2 regions of the Pseudomonas sp. AN-B15 genome follow, and region 1 is predicted to be linked to the other one. Evidence: riboswitches for the same ligand, from Rfam matches in the RefSeq annotation. Region 1 holds a riboswitch; the other holds the start of a gene.

Evidence for each region. Region 1 has a riboswitch for cobalamin ahead of GTQ41_RS14735 (CbtB domain-containing protein). Riboswitches for the same ligand answer to the same signal wherever they lie in the genome.
Region 2: linked by a shared signal. The riboswitch ahead of cobO (cob(I)yrinic acid a,c-diamide adenosyltransferase) and the one ahead of GTQ41_RS14735 (CbtB domain-containing protein) in region 1 are both predicted to bind cobalamin.

Annotation. Positions count from the first base shown of each region.
Region 1 covers NZ_CP049737.1:3,283,361-3,286,764, forward strand. Annotated here, with positions in the region: cobalamin riboswitch at 968-1,190, shown strand; gene GTQ41_RS14735 (CbtB domain-containing protein) at 1,313-1,510, shown strand; gene GTQ41_RS14740 (CbtA family protein) at 1,522-2,220, shown strand; gene GTQ41_RS14745 (cobalamin biosynthesis protein) at 2,217-2,630, shown strand; gene cobM (precorrin-4 C(11)-methyltransferase) at 2,713-3,404, shown strand, end outside.
Region 2 covers NZ_CP049737.1:1,844,287-1,847,690, reverse strand. Annotated here, with positions in the region: gene GTQ41_RS08525 (cobyrinate a,c-diamide synthase) at 1-1,294, opposite strand, end outside; gene cobO (cob(I)yrinic acid a,c-diamide adenosyltransferase) at 1,291-1,902, opposite strand; cobalamin riboswitch at 1,983-2,214, opposite strand; gene GTQ41_RS08515 (hypothetical protein) at 2,379-2,963, shown strand; gene GTQ41_RS08510 (sorbosone dehydrogenase family protein) at 3,029-3,404, shown strand, end outside.

The DNA of each region.
Region 1 (3,404 bases):
ATGGGTTGAGGATGGGTCAATGTTTGGATTGGGGGCATATCCGTTGCTGCGGGGGTTGCTGATTACGGTTTCGCCGTTGCGGCGGGTCACTTTTGCCAGACCTCGGGTTACGGGGTCTGGTTTTTTTTGGATTGGGGGCATATCCGTTTCTGCGGGTGTCGCCGCTGGCGGTTTCGCTCTTACAGCGAGTCACCTTTTCCAAACGCCGAAAAGGTAACCCAAAAGGCTTTGCCCCGGCGTACGGCACTTCGCTGAGGCTCAGTGTTCCCTCGCTACGGTGTCCATCCGGGGGCATCGCCTACGGTTTGCTTCGCTGCACCTCCTCTCGATGCATGCGGCTTCGCCGCACGGCGCTGCGCGCCTACCCCCTGATGGACACCTACGCTCGGCCTGCCGAAGGGGCTGAAGGTCAAAAGCCACATCAAAAGCCAGAGCCAGAGCCAAAGCCAAAGCCAAAGCCAAAGCCAAAGCCAAAGCCAAAGCAGATCAAAAGATCGCAGCCTTCGGCAGCTCCTACATGGGATTGGGTGTTTTCAGTTGGTGATTGGTCGGCTGTCAGGCCGCCATCGCTGGCAAGCCAGCTCCCACAAAAGTCACAGCAGACCGCACCCGCTTTTCACCACTCAACACGATGAGCGTTAGCTCGAGTACCGCTCTTGATCTGAGGGCCCGTCGGCAGGCTGAGTGGAGGGATTTATCCGGGGGTGGGAGCGCAGCGACCGTTTGGCGCAGCCAAACACAGCGAGAGGAGGTGCAGCGAAGCAAACCGTAGGCGCTGCCCCCCGGATGAATCCCGCAGCGAAGGAACCCGAGCCTAAGCGAGGGCCGAACGTCAGGGCATAGACCTTTTGGTTACTTTTGGGGCGTTTGCCAAAAGTGACCCGCCGTAAGGGCGGAACCCTAAGTGGCCGTTACCGCAGCAACGGATCCACCCACAAAATTGACTAGTTTCCCCAACCCATGCTCTCCTACACAACTTGTTACGGGTGCCCTTCACAGGGTGAAACGGGAAACCGGTGAATCATGTGCTTTACTCAAAGCCATGTCAGTCCGGTGCTGCCCCCGCAACGGTAAGCGAGCGAAGCGTCGAATCCACTGTGCCATTGCGGCATGGGAAGGTGATGCTTGCAGGTCGGCCTGACGCCAACCCCTCGTGAGCCCGGAGACCGGCCCGCAACACACAGCGCGCATTTCGCGTCGCTGAACATAACAAACCCGCGGTGGGCGGGCGCTGTTCGAACCTCTGCGTGCGCGACTCGCAGGGGTTTTCATGCGCTCTATATCACCCGCTGACACTCCAGAGGGAAGCGCCATGTCGATCATCAGCAGCACCGGCAGCAACACCGACAACATCTCCAGCACCGCCACTTTGAGCCAACGCCTGACCGCCGCCATTTTCGCGTCGATCCTGGGCGCCAGCCTCGTTTACTTCGCCGGTTTCTCGCACATCGAAGCGGTGCACAACGCCGCTCACGATACCCGCCACAGCGCCGCGTTCCCGTGCCACTGAGACCAGCCGACATGATCAAGCGTATCGCGCAAACTGCAGGCTTCACCGGCCTGCTGGCCGCCCTGTTGCTGACGTTGCTGCAAAGCTTCTGGGTCTCGCCACTGATTCTGCAGGCTGAAACTTTCGAAAAATCCGAACCGGTGGCCGTTCACGAACACGCCGCCGGTACGACCGCACACACTCACGACGCTGAAGCCTGGGAGCCGGAAGACGGCTGGCAGCGTGTGGTCTCGACCACCGGCGGCAATCTGGTGGTGGCGGTCGGTTTCGCGCTGATGCTCGCCGGCCTGTACACCCTGCGTGCACCGACCAAAACTTCGCAGGGCCTGCTCTGGGGCCTGGCCGGTTACGCGACCTTCGTCCTCGCGCCGACCCTCGGCCTGCCGCCTGAACTGCCGGGCACCGCTGCCGCCGATCTGGCGTCGCGGCAAACGTGGTGGATCGGCACCGCCGCTTCCACCGCAGTCGGCCTGGCCCTCATCGTGTTCAGCCGTCACTGGCTGATGAAGCTGCTGGGCGTGGCGATCCTCGCCGTGCCGCATGTGATCGGCGCGCCGCAACCGGAAGTGCATTCGATGCTCGCTCCGGAAGCCTTGGAAGCCCAGTTCAAAATCGCTTCGCAGCTGACCAACGTGGCGTTCTGGCTGGCCTTGGGCCTGATCAGCGCCTGGTTGTTCCGCCGCAAAAGCGCTGGTCAATACCACGCATGACCGATGACCGCGCAGCGCCGACCCTGGTGGTCGGCCTGGGCTGCCAGCGCGGCTGCCCGGCCAGCACGCTGCGCGCGTTACTCGATCAGGCGTTGCAGGCGCATCGTATAGAACTCGAGGCGGTCAAGGCCCTGGCCAGCATCGACCTGAAACGCGATGAACCCGGTCTGCAGGAACTGGCCAGCCAACTGGCGCTGCCGCTGTTGTATTTCAGCAGCGAAGAATTGGCCATTTACCAGCAGCGACTGAGCCATCACTCGCAGATTGCCTATGAGCGCACCGGTTGCTACGGTGTGGCGGAAAGTGCCGCCCTGGCCCTGGCCGAGCAGTTGATTCAGGCACCGGCAAAGCTGCTGATTTCCCGGCAGAAATACGCTCAGGCGACACTGGCATTGGCCGGCGCTGCGTAAATTCCCGATAATCCCCCCTGTTTGATCATGAGCAATCTTCATCTGAAGCGTTGCCCTGCCCCGTTTTTCACAGGATGTCTTCATGACCGTCTACTTCATCGGCGCCGGCCCCGGCGACCCGGAATTGATCACCGTCAAAGGCCAGCGACTGATTCGCAGTTGCCCGGTAATCATTTACGCAGGCTCGCTGGTGCCGGCCGCCGTGCTCGCGGGACATCAGGCGGAAACGGTGGTCAACAGCGCCGAATTGCATCTGGAGCAGATCATTGAACTGATCACAACCGCCCACGGCAAGGGCCAGGACGTGGCGCGGGTGCACTCGGGTGATCCGAGCCTGTACGGTGCGATTGGCGAGCAGATTCGTTATCTGCGCGAGTTGAATATTCCGTTCGAAATCATCCCCGGCGTCACCGCCACTGCCGCCTGTGCAGCCTTGCTTGGCGCCGAGCTGACGCTGCCGGATGTGTCACAGAGCGTGATTCTGACCCGCTATGCGGACAAAACCGCGATGCCCGCCGGCGAGGAACTCGGCGATCTGGCACAACATGGCGCGACCATGGCGATTCACCTGGGGGTCAATCATCTGCAGAAAATCATCACTGAACTGCTGCCGCATTACGGCGCGGATTGCCCGATTGCAGTGATTCACCGGGCGACGTGGCCGGATCAGGACTGGGTGGTGGGGACGCTGGAGGACATTGCGGCGAAGGTTGCGGCCAAGGGGTTTCGGCGTACGGCGTTGATTCTGGTGGGTCGGGTGCTGGGCAGTGAGGT
Region 2 (3,404 bases), 1.4 Mb from region 1:
CTGGCGCAAACAATGCGGCAATCGCCGCCGGATTCGACGGAAAGTAAAAATGCACGTACGACGCCGTCATCCGCCCCTCCCGATAAACCGCCTCCGCCCCGCGCCCGCCATTCGGGCTGACTCCCCGGGCAATCGGCGTCAGTTCGGTGCTGGTCAGGGAATGGTGATAGGTGTGGCCGCGCAACGAACCTTCTGGCAAATCCACCGCTTGCAGTGCCAGTGCCGCCAGACGTTTTTGCATCACCGCCTCACCGCGCAGCAGCCCGACCAGTTTGGCGCGGGTGCCTTCGACATCGGTCAACGCGTCGAGCAGATAGAGCATGCCGCCGCACTCGGCAAGCAGCGGTTTGCCGGCAGCGTGGTGCGCGCGAATCGCATCCAGCATCGCGGTGTTTTGCCCCAGCGCCACATGGTGCAATTCCGGGTAGCCACCGGGCAGATACAGACTGTCGGCGTCGGGCAACTGCGTATCGCGGATCGGCGAGAAGAAACTCAACTCGGCGCCCATCGCCCGCAGCAGATCGAGGCTGGCGCCGTAGGTGAAGGCAAAGGCTTCGTCACGAGCGACGGCAATGCGCACGCCGTCGAGCAGCGGTTCGGCAGGGATCACTTCAGGCGCGGCGAACTCCACGGCCGGTGGCAGCGCTACCTCGCAACTGCTGGCCAACGCTTGGGCGGCCGCGTCGAGACGCAGGTCCAGATCATTCAATTCGCTGGCCTGCACCAGACCGAGATGGCGACTCGGCAACTCGATCCCGGTTTCCCGCGACAGCGCGCCGTACCAACGCAGACCTTCGGTGAGACTGCCTTCGAGCAATTGCGCATGACGCAAGGTGCCGACTCGGTTGGCCAGCACCCCGGCAAACGGCAGGTCCGGCTGATAGCGCGCCAACCCCAGCGCCAGGGCACCAAAGGTCTGGGCCATGGCGGTGCCATCGATCACACCAAGCACCGGCACACCAAAATGGCGCGCCAGATCAGCGCTGGACGGCGTGCCGTCGAACAGGCCCATCACGCCTTCAATCAGGATCAGATCGGCTTCGGCGGCGGCTTCCCACAACAGGCGGCGGCTTTCCTGCTCGCCAACCATCCACATGTCCAGTTGATACACCGGCGCACCGCTGGCGCGCTCGAGAATCATCGGGTCGAGGAAGTCCGGGCCGCACTTGAACACGCGCACCTTGCGCCCCTGGTTGCGATGCAAGCGAGCGAGCGCGGCGGTGACAGTGGTCTTGCCCTGACCGGAGGCCGGCGCGGCGATCAGTACCGCCGGGCAGTGACGTGGTTGATTCAAAGTTCGACGCCTTTCTGCGCTTTGATGCCGGCCTGGAAGGCGTGCTTGAGCATGCCCATTTCGGTGACGGTATCGCCCATTTCGATCATTTCCGGCTTGGCCGCGCGACCGGTGACGATCACGTGCTGCATCGGCGGACGCGCCTGCAGGTCGCTGAGCACTCGATCCAGATCGAGGTAGCCGTGTTTCAGGGCGATGTTCAGTTCATCCAGCACCACCAGGCCGATCGACGGATCACGCAGCAGCTCGCGGGACACTGCCCACGCAGCTTCAGCGGCGGCGATGTCACGCTGGCGATCCTGGGTTTCCCAGGTGAAACCCTCGCCCATCACGTGAAAACGCACTTGCTCGGGGAAGCGGCGGAAGAACAACTCTTCACCAGTGCTATTGCGGCCCTTGATGAATTGCACCACGCCACACTGCATGCCGTGGCCCATGGCACGGGCAAGCATGCCGAACGCCGAGCTGCTTTTGCCTTTGCCATTGCCGGTCAACACCAGCACCAGGCCGCACTCGTCAGGGGAATTGGCGATGCGTTCGTCGATCACGGCTTTTTTGCGCTGCATACGCGCCAGATGGCGTTCGTCGCGCTCGGGGGAATCGGTCATGGGGGAGCTCTCCGTTGAGGCTGGATAACGGCGGGCAGGCACAAGAACAGACGGCAAAAAGCCTGGCATCGCCCACCGTGATGCCGCTGGATGGATCAGGCCGGTCTCCGGGCTCATGAGCGGCGAATCGCCCGACTGCGCGCCTTCCCGCGTCGGTCGACACAGTGGCTCAATGCGCAGTTTTCACTCATTTACCGTTGCGGGGGCAGCGCCGGGATCGTGATCGTGCTTCACCTGAAGACAACCCTCACCGGCTTCCCTGTTTCACTCTGTCGACACGCGTCACAGAGCACCTGAAACAAGCCGCGAAGGTTAGAGGGTTGGGGGTGGAGCGTCAATTAAAGAGGGGGCCGTCGGGCGAATAACTGCCGCCGATCAATTATCTGACGCCAATCTTGTGCCACACTGAGACAAGTGATATCAAAGAGCCATGCTTTTGATTGAAAAAGCACACCACAACAATAAGGATGATGACGATGCAAGGCATGATCATCAGCAACCCGCGCCTGGAATTCCTGCGCCCGGTGCTTGAACGCTGGTTTGACTGTATTGACCGTTACAACGCGGTACGCGGTGACAACGACACGCCCTATTGGCATGACGAGAAAGCCAATCTCGGCTTGCTTTCCGCTGCGGCCTGGATGGCCGAACTGGTGACCCTCTGCGATACCACCACCCGCAAACAGAACGAGGACGGCGAGCGCAATGCCCGCGCCGACCTGTTCATCGCCGGGGCCGAAGACCGCGCCTACCTCCAGGCGACCCAGCGCTGGCCACGGGTCAACAACCTCAATCTGACCCAGGCCCTGCTGGACATCACCAGCGATGCCAAACGCATCAGCTTCGCCAGCGACCTCAAGCTCGGCTGCCTGTTCGTCGCCCCGCAGAAGGCCCAGCACAGCGCCAGCCCCGAAGAGTTGCAGGACATGGTCGACGACCTGCAAAAGGAGCATTGCTGCGCCGTGGCCTGGTATTTCCCCTACGCCTACCGCAAGTTGCGCAGCGAAGCGGGCAATTATCACCCGGGCATCGCCGTGCTGTTCAAAGAGGCCCGCGGATAGCGGTTGAACCATCGGGTGCGCAGGGTTCTCTATGATTAAGCATGCATTCATAGGGAAGATCAGCAATGCGCAAAACCCGACTCGCTCTCGTCATCGCTCTCGCCGGAGGGCTCGCCGCCTGCGGTGAATCCTCCAGCCTGCAAGTTTCCGACGGCACTGGACCGTCACCGAAACTGCCTGAACCGAACAAAACCCTGATCCCGACGGTGAACATCGCCCCAGCGGTCGGCTGGCCTGCAGGTGGCAAACCGACCGCCGCAGCCGGTACGCAAGTGGCTGCATTTGCCGAAGGCCTCGATCACCCACGCTGGCTCTACGTGCTGCCCAACGGTGACGTATTGGTGGCGGAAACCAACGCGCCACCGAAACCGGATGACAGCAGCGGTATTCGCGGCTGGGTGATGAAGAAAGTCATGGGCAAAGCCGGTGCCGGCGTGCCAA